Regions from separate parts of the Gordonia iterans genome, predicted to be linked through region 2. Evidence: predicted binding sites of a transcription regulator. Region 2 holds the regulator's gene; each other region holds the start of a gene.
The links. The regulator LexA, encoded in region 2, represses DNA repair genes until DNA is damaged. The targets are predictions, from matches to a motif close to CGAACANNTGTTCG.
Positions count from the first base shown of each region.

Region 1 (4,187 bases), 690 kb from region 2:
TCGTCGAGATAGGCCGTGCCGATCAGGTCGTCCTGGGCACCGACGGCGAGCGCCGACTCGGTGGCGCCCTGATTGACGGTGAGGGCCCGGGTGGCCGGGGCGTCCAGGGTGACGGTGCGGCCGCAGTTCTGCAGGCTGATGGCGCCGCGGTCGGCGTCGTCGTCGTTGCCGGTGCCGCAAGCGGTGAGCGTGAATGTGAGCGCGGCGGCGGTGAACGCGGCAGCGGCGGTGGTGAGGGTGCGCAAAGCGACCCGCCTTCCATGTCTCGTGGAATCGGTCCACGTCGCGGCCGGTCTCCTGGCTACGCAGGGTCTGCCGGGGACGACACCTTCCCGGGCGCGGTGTGCGCCCAGTGGCTGGGGCGGTGCCCCGTTGTCGTGCCCGGACCTGCTCACAGTGGCGAGAACCGCGCCGGCTTTCCACCGGACTTCCCGAACACCGCGACGTCGCGAGAATGGTACCGCGGACCGGCTGGACCGATGGCCGGGCCCGGCAGCCGGTGACACACTGGAGGGCATGATCCTCATCGTCGCGAAATTCAAGGTCAAGCCCGAGCACGCCGACGACTGGCCGGAGCTGTCCCGGGAGTTCACCGAGGCCACCCGCGCCGAACCGGGGAATCTGTGGTTCGACTGGTCGCGCAGCGTCGACGATCCGCACGAGTACGTGCTGGTCGAAGCATTCCAGGACGACGCCGCCGAGGCGCACGTCACCAGCGACCACTTCCGCAAGGCCCAGCGGGAGCTGCCGCCGCTGCTGCAGGAGACCCCGCGGGCGCGCAATGTGCAACTGGACCGCGACGAGTGGGACGCGCTCGGCGAACTGGCCGTCGAGTGAGTCGACCTGGCGGTGCGTGACCCGTCCCGACGCGGTGGGTGTCGTCCGATTCCCCACGGGCCCGGGGAGCGGCTCGCGCGGGGCGGAGATGGGCGTCATCTCACCACACGTCATCTCACAGCACGTCCCCGGCGCCGTACCGGACGTGTGTGGCGCGAGCCGCTCGGGACCGCGAGCTGTATGGAGTTCTCAAGTAACGCACAGCGCCGGGGAGTTCCGGCACTTGTTCAGGTGGTCTCGGGGCTCGCACCGATGGCGAGAGTCGTTGTCGGACAGTGGCGTCAGGTCGTCGTGCAGGACCTACCCGTGGTCAGGCGGCACCGGGCAGCAGAGTGAGTGTTCGTCGGCTGTTCGAGGGGATCGGTTCCGTTCTCTGTTTCGGATGGTCGGGGTCGGCGGGCGGGACGAACCAGGGGTGACGGTCGTGGCCGATGAACACCTGCCAGCCTCCGTGGTGGATCAGGGTGTGGTGCCGTCGGCAGAGCAGCACCCCATTGTCCAGACACGTCGGCCCGCCGTTCTCCCAGTGCTCGGCGTGGTGGGCGTCGCACCAGCTCGGTGGGAGTCCGCACCCCGGGAAAGCGCATCCGTGATCACGGATAGCCAGGGCTTTGCGTAGACCAGGAGGGAAGAGACGCTTCTCGCGTCCGACGTTCAGCGGGACTCCGTGCTCGTCGAGCAGCGCGAGCGCGACTGACGCGTCGCACATCACCAGCTCGGCCGTGCGCGCCGAGACCGGTCCGCTGAATCCGAGCGACGGCACCCCGGTGACATCAGCGTCGAGGTCGGCCCTCGGCAGACGGACACTCTGATCGCCCTCGGGCCGAGCGACGGCGTCGACCAGCCGTCCGTCGGCCACGACCGCGGCCGGCACAGTGAGCGTGACGTGCGGGAGCACCCCGCCGGACTCGGGCCGATCCGAGTGCGAGAGAAAGGTCCGCACGATGTGGGTGAAGGCGTCCGCGCGCCGCCGCTTGGCTGAGCGCTTGTCTTCCGATCCGTCGGGCTCGGGAACGGGCCGGGTCAGCGGATCGAGAGCGGCACTGAGTTCTTCGCCGGCGACCACGTCGAGGTCGACGGTCACCGCGACGCGACCGTCGTCGGTCCGGTCGAGTGTCATCGCGTTGAGGTCGTCCCGTTCGGCGACCGGCACCTGCCCGTCGTCGCCGGTCGCCGGGGCCAGGCGGATAGCCCAGGCATGTGCCTTCTCCTTCACCCGTGCGGGTGTCGTCTGCACCAGCAGCGAATGTAGGACTCTGCTTCTGTCGTCCTCGGACAGGACCGCGCGGTCGTCGACATGGTCCAAGCCCGTGACGACGGCGTCGCCCAACTCGGCCGACACCGCTCCGTCTCGCATTCCGCGGGTCACGGCGCCGACGGTGGTGTCGCCGCAGGCTCGTCCGAGGCGTGCCGCCCGATACGCGACTGCGGGGGCGGCCCCGAGTTCGGTCAGGATCCCCACCGCCGAGCGGACGTGCTTGCGCGCGGGGAGGCCGACGCGCTCGATCGTGGCAGCCCCTCGGGCGAGTGCGTGATCGACGGTGTTGCGCAGCCGCAGCAGTGCCGCGGTGACGGCGAGGAGCTCGCCGTCGTCATCGACGGGTCTGGCCGCATCGAAGAAGTCCGCCAGGTTCGGCTCGTGTGTGGCGGTCGGGGTCACGTCGTCGGCCAGCAGGTCGGCGATCGTGATGAGTGCGACTGAGTCCATCGGAGGCACCTCCCGGGTGTGGTCGAAGGAACAACGTTTCGGCTGGTCGAGCGTGCCTACGTCGATCGGAGACAGCCACTCAGTATTCGAACTTATGTTCGTACTGAGTAATGTACGGCACCCCTCCGACAAATCCGGATCAGGAGAGGGCGCCGACAAAACGCGAACGGCTGCGCCGGCGATCGAAAGGATCGGCCGGCGCAGCCGTCGGTGCGGTGTGGGCGTCAGCTGGTCGGCGCCGAGCTCTTGAGGGTGAAGGCGTCGATCACCTCGACGACGCCGACGACGATCAACAGGATGCCGGTGACCAGGGCGAGCGTCGCGATCGACGTGACCGGGCTGACGATCAGGATCACGCCCGCGACCACCGTGACGATCGACAGGAGGATGCCCGCCGCGCGTCCGGGCAGCCCGGCTGAGCCGACGTAGAGCGAGAAGCCGGCGATGCCGCGGAAGATCCAGCTGATACCGATCCAGATCGCGAGCAGGATCAGCGACTCGCCGATGTTCCGCAGCGCGAAGATGCCGAGGATGAACGAGAGTGCACCCGACACGAACGTGAGGAAGCGCCACCAGCCGCTCGCATCCGGGGCGCCGAAGGTCGCGATCACCTGGAAGATGCCGGAGATCACGAGGTAGATGCCGAACAGGATCGCGACGACGGCCAGGGTCTTGCCCGGCCAGACCAGCACGATGATGCCCAGAATGATCGACACGATGCCGATGCCGAGCAAGCTCTTCCAGGTGCGGTCGACGATGTGATCCACGCCGTCGAGCAGTGTGCTGCCCAATGAATTGCCGGATGTCATTCTCTCCCCTTGGTTTTGGTGTCTCCGAACGCACCGCGCACCCGGAGTTGTGCTGACCATACCGCTCGGCGGGCGGCCTCACGAGAGTTCGAATCAGGCGTCGCGCGAACCTGCGAGCACAGGGTTACCGTGGTGGTATGTCCGGAATCGGCGCCTTCGAGGTGGCGGGGGGTCCGGGCCGGGACCGACGTCGGTACCTGGCGGCGCTGTTCGTCGTTCTGCTGCTCGTGAGTATGCCCGCCTGCCTGGTGAAGGTCGTGCACGACGGCGGGTCGGCGGCGCCGGCCGTGCGAAGCCTGGTGGCCGAGGCCGGAGAACGCTTGGACGCTGTGCAGGCGTGGGCCCAGGCACGACGAGCCCGCGTCTCGCTGGTGCTCGTCGATCGTGCGACCGGTGAACGTGTCGGTCTCGATGAGAACGAGCAACTGCTGACCGCGTCGGTGGCGAAGCTCTTCATCGCATCTCGGGCGGCGTTTCTGGCCGCCACGGGCGAACGGGCCGTCACCGTGGACGACGACGCACTGCTCGGGCCGATGCTGTCGGCGTCCGACGGCGTCGCCGCCACCGTGCTCTGGGGCCGACTGGGCGGGCCTGCGCTGGTCGGGGCAGTCGCACATCGGTTCGGGCTGACCAGCACGGCCGCGTCGCCGGACGGGCGGTGGCCGCACACGCGCACCACCGCGTCCGACCTCGCCGGCTTCTACGCGCATCTGCTCGGCGAACGGGACTCGTGGACGGACCGGATCCTTGGTCACCTCGAAGCCTGGACCGACGTGGGCGCCGACGGCTACGACCAGCGGTTCGGACTCGCGGCGGTGCTCGGTCGTGCGGAA
Region 1 is NZ_CP027433.1:1,404,321-1,408,507, forward strand. Features, by position in the region: gene C6V83_RS06635 (ABC transporter substrate-binding protein) at 1-245, opposite strand, end outside; cobalamin riboswitch at 271-458, opposite strand; gene C6V83_RS06640 (putative quinol monooxygenase) at 517-837, shown strand; gene C6V83_RS06645 (HNH endonuclease signature motif containing protein) at 1,148-2,545, opposite strand; gene C6V83_RS06650 (HdeD family acid-resistance protein) at 2,770-3,354, opposite strand; gene C6V83_RS06655 (serine hydrolase) at 3,492-4,187, shown strand, end outside.
Region 1: the regulator LexA is predicted to act here: its motif matches at 2,633-2,646, upstream of C6V83_RS06645 (HNH endonuclease signature motif containing protein).

Region 2 (4,187 bases):
GTTCTTCCGCGTACATGTCACCGTCCTGACTAGAGTCCACCTCAACGTGCCGTCACGTGCGAGTGAGTTTGGGTATGTCTGTGTTTACCTTTGTATGTGTTGACACGTCAAGAGCTATGAGTAATCTGGGTCACATGAATGAGGTGGTAGCGATGGAATCGGCCGGAAACTACGGAGCGAGCGTTGCGGTGCACGGGACTCCGGTCGTGAACGGGCTCGCCTACGGTCCGGTGATCCGGCCGGCGCCGTCACCGGAGTTCGACATCGACGCCGGGGCAGTCGTGGCCGAGGCCGACCGGGAGGCGGAGGCCAAGCGGTTTGCCGCCGCGGCGACGACGGTCGCCGATAGGTTCACCGCACGCGCGTCGTCGAGTACCGGCAGTTCCGCGGAGGTGCTCGCGGCCACCGCCTCGCTCGCGAAGGACCGCGCCTGGATCGGCACGGCGAACACGCTGATCGCTGACGGCACGCCGGCTGCGGCCGCTACTGTCGCCGCCATCGACAAGATCGCCGAGATGTTCACCAAGCTCGGCGGGTTGATGGCCGAGCGAGTCACCGACCTGAAAGACATCCGCGACCGCGTCGTCGCCGAGATTCTCGGCCTCCCCGAACCGGGGATCCCGAACCCCGACGAGCCGTCGATCCTGTGTGCCGACGACTTGGCGCCGGCCGACACCGCCGGACTGGATCCCGCTCGCGTGATCGCACTGGCCACCCGGCTCGGCGGACCGTCCAGTCATACGGCGATCATCGCGCGTCAACTCGGTATCCCGTGTGTCGTGGCGATCGCCGAACTCGACCGGATTCCGACCGGGGGCACGGCTTTCGTCGACGGTGAGCGTGGCGTCGTCGGTCTCGACCCGGACGTCGAGGAGGTCGCCGCAGCGGTGGCGAAGGCGCGAGAGGCGGCCGCGGCCGCCTCGGCGTGGAAGGGGCCGGGGCAGACGTCCGACGGTCACCGCGTGCTGATCCTCGCCAACGTCGCCGACGGACCCTCCGCCCGGGCCGCCGCCGAACCGGGGGTCTTGGAGGGTGTGGGCCTGTTCCGAACCGAGCTCGCGTTTCTCGATCGCGGGGACGAGCCGAGCGTCGACGAACAGACTGCTCTCTACCGAGCGGTGATCGACGCGTTCGACGGTGACAAAGTGGTGATCCGGACGCTCGACGCCGGGTCGGACAAGCCGCTTAAGTTCGTGAACCATCCGGATGAGGCCAATCCGGCGATGGGGGTGCGCGGCAACCGCATCGCCACGCCGCACCCGGAGATCCGCATCCATCAGCTCGACGCGATCGCCGCGGCCGCAGCGGCTGCGACGGCTGCACCCTGGGTGATGGCGCCGATGATCGCCACCGTCGCCGAAGCCCGCGAGTTCGCAGCACTGGTCCGCGAGCGAGGGCTGGTCCCGGGAGTCATGGTGGAGGTCCCCTCGGCGGCGGTGCAGGCCGATCAGATCCTGGCCGAGGTCGACTTCGTGTCGGTCGGCACCAACGATCTGACGCAGTACACGATGGCCGCAGACAGGATGTCGCCGGAGCTGGCCGCGCTCACCGATCCCTGGCAGCCGGCTGTGCTGGCCCTCATCGAGCGCGTCGGAGCAGCGGGGACAGCGCAAGACAAGCCAGTGGGCGTCTGCGGTGAAGCGGCGGCCGATCCGCTGCTGGCGTGCGTTCTGGTCGGCCTGGGGGTCACATCGCTCTCTTCGGCTCCGGCGGCGGCGCCCGCCGTCGGACTCAAGCTCGGATCGGTGACGCTCGATCAGTGTCGGGCCGCGGCGAGGGCGGCGGTCGCCGCCGACAGCGCCGCGGGGGCGCGCGACGCCGCTCGCGCCGTCCTCGGTTGACGGTTCCGAACTCGCTCAGACGCGGCGCAGTACGCTCACGACCTTGCCGAGGACCGCGGCGTCGTCGCCGGGGATGGGCTCGAAGTGTTCGTTGTGCGGCATCAGCCAGACGTGACCGTCGACCCGCTTGAAGGTCTTGACCGTGGCCTCGCCGTCGATCATGGCGGCGACGATGTCGCCGTTCTCGGCGACGTTCTGCTGGCGGACCACCACCCAGTCGCCGTCGCAGATGGCTGCGTCGATCATCGACTCGCCGACCACTCGCAGCAGGAAGAGCGAGCCCTCGCCGACCAGTTCCCGGGGCAGCGGGAAGACGTCTTCGACCGCCTCTTCGGCCAGGATCGGACCGCCGGCGGCGATCCGGCCGAGCACGGGGACATAGGCGGCCGAGGGGCGATCGGGCTCGGCCGTGGCATCGGCGCCCGGAGGCGGGGTGCGCTGATCGTCGCGCACGTTCACCGCACGGGGCCGGTGCGGGTCACGCTTGAGCAGCCCCCGCCGCTCGAGGGTGCGCAGCTGGTGCGCCACGGACGAGGTTGAGGTGAGGCCGACGGCCTCACCGATCTCCCGAATGCTCGGCGGGTAGCCGCGTTCCCGCACGGACGAACGGATGTACTCGAGGACTTCGCGCTGCCGCTGGGTCAGCGAGGCCTCCAGGGTCGCGGTCGACAGGTGTGGGTCGACCTTCGACAGGCTCTTGGGTCCGTCGGTCATCGCCGGTCCTTTCCTCGTGCTTGATTCTCGTACGGTCGGTTCACAATTTAGTCGAGTAGGTCACAGAACTCAAACATTTGTTCGACGTGTCGCGACTTTTGTCGGACCCGTGGTGTTAACTGTCGAACAAGAGTTCTTCGAACACACGAACGATGGGAGTTTCGATGACCGAGTCGCTGAAGACCCGCGCGGACCGCACCGGCCAGGAGCGCGCAGCGCACTGCGACGCGAGCCCGATGACCTGCGATGTTCCGGTGGTGCTGAGCCGTTCCACCGAGTCCTGGGGCACTGAATCCGCGGGCTGCCTGACCACCGGTCGCAGTCCCCAGACGCACCGGCGCGCCGTGCGGCTGAGCGCGAACACTCCGATTCGGACGAGCGGTACAGGACACCCGGGCGGTGCCCACGACGTTTCCGGCAGCCGTTCGAACACCGGCCGTTCGACCACCGGGAGTCCGAAGAGCGGTCGTTCGAACAGCCGCCGCTCGGAGCGGTCGCGCCGCGCGCGTCACCGCGGCCTCGTCGAGCACAGCGCGGTCGCCCCGGCGATCGCGCGTCGCCGGCGCTGGGCCGCCGGCTTGCTTCTGGGGGTCGGCTGTGCGGTCGTCGTGGCAGTGCTCGGCGTGGTCGGCGAGGACTACTCGGACGCGGCGACCGGTGCACCCGCTGCGACCGAGGTGGTGCACGTGCGCAGCGGCGAGTCGCTGGCGGCACTTGCTGCGCGCATCGCCCCCGAGGAGCCGACCGCAGCGGTGATCGCCACCGTGCGCGAGCTGAACGATCTTCAGACCGCCGGGCTGCGCCCCGGGCAGGCTCTGCTGGTGCCTGCCTACCGCTAAGGGTGAGACGGTGAGCGGCCGAGTACTGCGGTGGACGGGCAGGTACCCTGAGTGCATGCGATGCCCGTTCTGCAAGAACGACGACACCCGAGTGGTTGATTCGCGCGCGTCGGACGACGGTATGGCGATCCGCAGGCGACGGTCCTGCAGCGAATGCGGGCGCCGTTTCACGACCGTCGAGTCGGCGGTACTCGCCGTGGTCAAACGCAACGGGGTCACCGAACCCTTCTCTCGTGAGAAGGTGATGAAGGGCGTGCGCCGGGCGTGCCAGGGTCGGCATGTCGACGAAGACAAGCTCGCCAAGCTCGCTGAGGCCGTCGAGGACACCGTGCGCTCCTCGGGTTCGGCGGAGGTCCCGAGCAACGAGGTGGGCCTGGCCATCCTGGGGCCGTTGCGTGAACTCGACGAGGTCGCGTATCTGCGTTTCGCATCGGTGTACCGGTCGTTCGAGTCGGCCGAAGACTTCCAGCGCGAGATCGACGAGCTGCGCAAGGACCGTGACCCCGTCGCCTGAATCGTGGAGAGCGTCAGGTGAACGCGTCGAGCGCCTTCACCACGCGTTTCTCGGAGATCGGTCCAGCGGTGCCGAGCTGCTGAGCGAACAAGCTGACTCGTAGTTCCTCGATCATCCAGTGCGCCATCTCGTTGAGGGCATCGTGACGGACCTCCGGCAGCTGGGCGAGCCGCTGATTCCAATGGGCGATGACGCGATCGACGGTGTCGAGTCCCGCATTGTCGCGGGCCGCCGATCCCGGTAGGGCCGCCAACCGCGCGCGTGCAGCAGCGAGATAGC
Region 2 is NZ_CP027433.1:2,093,426-2,097,612, forward strand. Features, by position in the region: gene C6V83_RS09600 (DeoR/GlpR family DNA-binding transcription regulator) at 1-16, opposite strand, end outside; gene C6V83_RS09605 (putative PEP-binding protein) at 135-1,841, shown strand; gene lexA (transcriptional repressor LexA) at 1,857-2,555, opposite strand; gene C6V83_RS18720 (LysM peptidoglycan-binding domain-containing protein) at 2,720-3,394, shown strand; gene nrdR (transcriptional regulator NrdR) at 3,450-3,908, shown strand; gene hrpA (ATP-dependent RNA helicase HrpA) at 3,922-4,187, opposite strand, start outside.

Region 3 (4,187 bases), 1.2 Mb from region 2:
GATACACCGAGGCCGAACTGGAGTACATCTTCTCGAACTCCGATTCGGCGGCGATCATCGTCGAGCTTCCCGAGCACCAGCGGCGGCTGGCAGCGCTGCTCGACGCCCTTCCGGAGTTGCGCAAGGTGTTCGTCATCGGCGAGGTGACCGAGGAGTTGCGGGCGGCGATTGAGGGGTCGTCGTCGGTGGAGCTCGTCGACTTCGCCGACTGGCGGCAGCAGCCGACCGAGCGCGACTTCGCCGAGCGCAACGGCGAAGAGATCTACCTGATCTACACCGGCGGCACCACAGGCTACCCGAAGGGCGTCGTCTGGCAGCACGACGACTTCTTCCGCAAGCCGATCTCCGGCGGCAATCCGTACGGTCCGGCACGCGAGAGCTATGAGGAACTTGCCCGCGAGGTGAAGAACTTCCCGTCGATCGCCTTCCTGATCGCGGCGCCGCTGATGCACGGCGCGGCGTCGTACTCGTTGTTCACGTTCCTCTCACTGGGCGGACGACTGATTCTGGAACGCGACTTCGACCCGGAGAAGATCGTCGGCAACATCGAGCGGGACGGCACGCAGACCATCCTGATCGTCGGCGATGCGATGGGCATGCCGTTGGTGGAGGAGATGGAGCGGCGGGCCGGGGAAGTTGATCTGTCGACCCTGTTCATGATCGCCTCGGGCGGAGCGATCTGGAGCAAGAGCGTGCGCGATCGCTTCCACAAGATCAAGCCCGAGCTGGTGCTGCGCGACAACTTCGGTGCCTCCGAATCCGGCAACGACGGCGAGATCATGATGGACGAGAACGGCAACATGAAGGTGCCGCCGACCGACCGGATGATGGTGGTGGACGAGAGGTTCCACCGCATCACCACCCCGAACGAGGTCGGATACATCGCGCGCGTCGGCAACATCCCGCAGGGCTACTACAAGGATCCGGAGAAGACGGCGCGCACCTTCCCGACCATGGAGGACGGGACGCGGATCTCCGTCCTCGGCGATATGGGATACGTCGACGAGGAGGGCAACATCGTGTTCCTCGGCCGCGGCAGCCAGTGCATCAACACCGGCGGCGAGAAGGTGTACGCCGAGGAGGTGGAGGCCGCACTCCACGGGCACCCGGCCGTCGCCGACGCCCTCGTCGTGCCGATCGACGACCCGAAGTACGGCCAGCGGGTGGCTGCGGTGGTGCAGGTCGCCGAGGGGGCCGTCGAACCGACGCTCGACGAACTGCAGGAATTCTGCCGAGGGACGCTCGCCGGCTACAAGGTGCCGCGCACCATCGTGGTGGTCGACGAGGTGCGACGCACCCCCGCAGGCAAGGCCGACTACCGGTGGGCCAAGAACGCCGCGGGTTCGGTCAGCGCGTAAGCCGGGGACCGGTCGCGTCCGCTACGACGGAGCCGGGTCGACGGTCAGCCCGCCGAGCGCATCGAGCACTGCGGCGCGAGTGCGCTCCGCGGTGCGCTGGTGGAGGCTCAGCGCCTCCCAGTGCGCGCCGAGGTCGTCGTTCCGCTCCTCGGCGAGCACGGTGCCCATCCGCTCCAGGAGGGCTTGGTACCCGCGCCGATGCCACTGGTCGACGACGGCCTGTGCCAGGGCCGGCAGGTCCGCGTCGGTGGGCAGCGGCCACGGGCCCGCGGGGTTCGGCGAGGCGATCTCCATCAGGAGGTTGCGGAACGGGGCGGTGGCTCTCGGATCGGTGAAGTGTCGTGCGAGATCGGCGGGCGCGAGCGGTGCGGCGGCGTCGACGGACTCGACGACGAGGCGGAACACCTCGCCGTGCCCGGGCAGATAGAAAAGCGGTGCGTGCGCCGCGAGCCGGCCGTCGCCGACCAGCGCGCGGACGATGCTCGTCGTCAGTTCGCCGGGCGCCCACACGAGGGCGGTGAGGAATTCGCGTTCGACGGCGACGGTCGCACCGATCTCGTCGAGGGAGACCGGAATGCCGAAGTCGGCGACGTCGTCGTGCGAGGCGACGGTCTCCAGTTCGGGGCGGTCGCTCTGATCGGGGTGTGTCACGCGCGGTGCCGTTCGCCTGGTGTGTGCTGACCACCTCGACGATACGTCGACCGCGCCCGGTGATCCGGTCTTCTCCCCGATCAGATGGGGTGCCGGCAGGTAGGCATCCCGGGAGCGCGTTTCTGTCCTACCCCTGAGGCATACTGTTCTCGATCGAACATACGAGCGATTCGGGGGTGTTGGGGATGAGTGGGGGGACGACGGCGTGGCCGGCGATGGATTTGTCGGCGGTGGGGATCGGGCCGGTCTCGGAGGGGTTGGCGGAGCCGGATCAGATGAACGCTTTTCTGCGGGTGGTGTGTGATACGCGGGCGGGGGAGTCGTATCTGATGTGGCGCCGGTATATGGCGATCGCGGAGATGGTGGATCTGGCGGTGGGTTGGGCTGCTGATGCGGACGCCGATCGTGAGGCGCATCGTGTGTTGGAGCCGCGGACGATGGTGGCGGCGCGTGTGCAGGTCGGGTTGTCGGTCGGTAGCGGGGGCGCGCAGGCGATGGTCGATCGGGCTGAGGCGGCGCGTGATCGTATTCCGCACTGCGGTGAGCTGTTGCGGGACGGGGTGGTGTCGGTGCAGACCTTCAGTTTGTTGGTGTTCGAGACTGCGGCGGTGACTGATCGGGAGTTGCTGGCGTTGATCGACCTGACGCTCGCGCAGGCGTTGCGGGAGCTGGGGGCGGTGTCGAACTCTCGTGCGCAGAAGACGGCGCGGTCGGTGGTGCGGCGGATCGATCCCGAGGGTGCGCGGCGGGACCGTGAACAGGCCAGGGCCGCTGAGCGTGTGCAGTCGTTTCCGGTCGGTGGGGACATGGCGACGATCGCGATCACCGGTTCGTGTGAGGACGTCGCGCAGGCCGAGGCCGGGGTCGAGGCTACTGCGGCGGGGGTGTGCGAGAACGATCCGCGGAGCGTGGCGGCCCGGCGCAGTGCGGCGGCGTTGGCGCGGTTGAAAGGGGTGGCGTTCACGTGTGCGTGCGGTGCCGATGATTGCGCCGCGCGCCTGAGTCAGGAGGAGATCGACGCGCGGTGTGCGCGTCTGGTGGTGCATGTGGTGTGTCCCGGTTCGACTTTGGAGGGCGGGGATGAACCGGGGGTGCTCGACGGCTACGGCGCCATCGACGCCGGCTTGGTGCGCGACATCGTCGCGCGTGAGGACGTCGCGGTCCGCACGCTCGATCTGGCCGAGCTGAGTAAGGCCACCGCGCGGGCCGCGGATCGGTATCGGCCGACCGCGGCGTGTGAGGTGGCGGTGCGTACGTTGTTCGGTCAGTGCACCTGGCCGGGGTGTAGTCGGCAGGCGTGGCGGTGCGATCTGGATCATGTGTGTGAATACAATCATGCCGATCCGGCGGCGGGTGGGGCGACGTGTTTCTGCAACCTCAATCCGAAGTGCGAGTTCCATCATCTGATCAAGACTTTCGGTGAGGGGTGGCTCGATGATCAGGTGATCGATGCGCACGGAGTGATCTGGACCGAGGTGAGTACCCCGGAGGGGTTCACCGTGCGTAGTCAGGCCCTCAACACGTGGCTGCTGCCCGATCTGGGGCTGATCCCGTGCACGCACGGCGAGCCGCTGGTGCCCGGTGTGCCCGTCGCGGGTGAGGAACCGATGCGCACGAGCACCCGGCTCGAGGCCAAACACGCCTACCGGATGCGGTTGCGTGCCGAGCATCGTCGGGCCGCCCAGAGCAGTTCGGTGAACATCATCGCGCCGATGTTCGACGACGACACCCCACCCCCGTACTGAGCGCGGCTGCTGGTCAGACCTGGCCGTAGCGGGTGGCCCAGTCGATCAGCGGGGTCACCCGGCGCCAGTCCGCGCGGATCTTGTCGGCGAGGGCGGGGGTGTGGATCACGCCGTCGAAGCCGTAGTCGCGCATCGCGGTGATCGACTTGTACCGGAGCAGGTCGATCCGGGGGTGGTCCCTGGCCCAACCGCGGGGCGCGGTCTTGAGGCGGTCGCCGCCGATCTCCCAGCCTTCCTCGGTGAGCCGGTCGAGGATCTTCGCCAACTCGGCACCGTGCTTGGGGTGGTCGATCGCGGTGCGGATCGCGGCGAGTCGGTCGGCGGTCGCGTCGTAGAATCCGCCGCCGACGCGGAAGCCGGGCGCGGCGATCTCGACGTAGTAGCCGGTCGCCGGTGCGGACGCCACGAAGGCCCCCTGATGCGTCTTGTACGG
Region 3 is NZ_CP027433.1:907,830-912,016, forward strand. Features, by position in the region: gene C6V83_RS04175 (AMP-binding protein) at 1-1,358, shown strand, start outside; gene C6V83_RS04180 (hypothetical protein) at 1,380-2,009, opposite strand; gene C6V83_RS04185 (DUF222 domain-containing protein) at 2,195-3,754, shown strand; gene C6V83_RS04190 (DUF2461 domain-containing protein) at 3,768-4,187, opposite strand, start outside.
Region 3: the regulator LexA is predicted to act here: its motif matches at 2,164-2,177, upstream of C6V83_RS04185 (DUF222 domain-containing protein).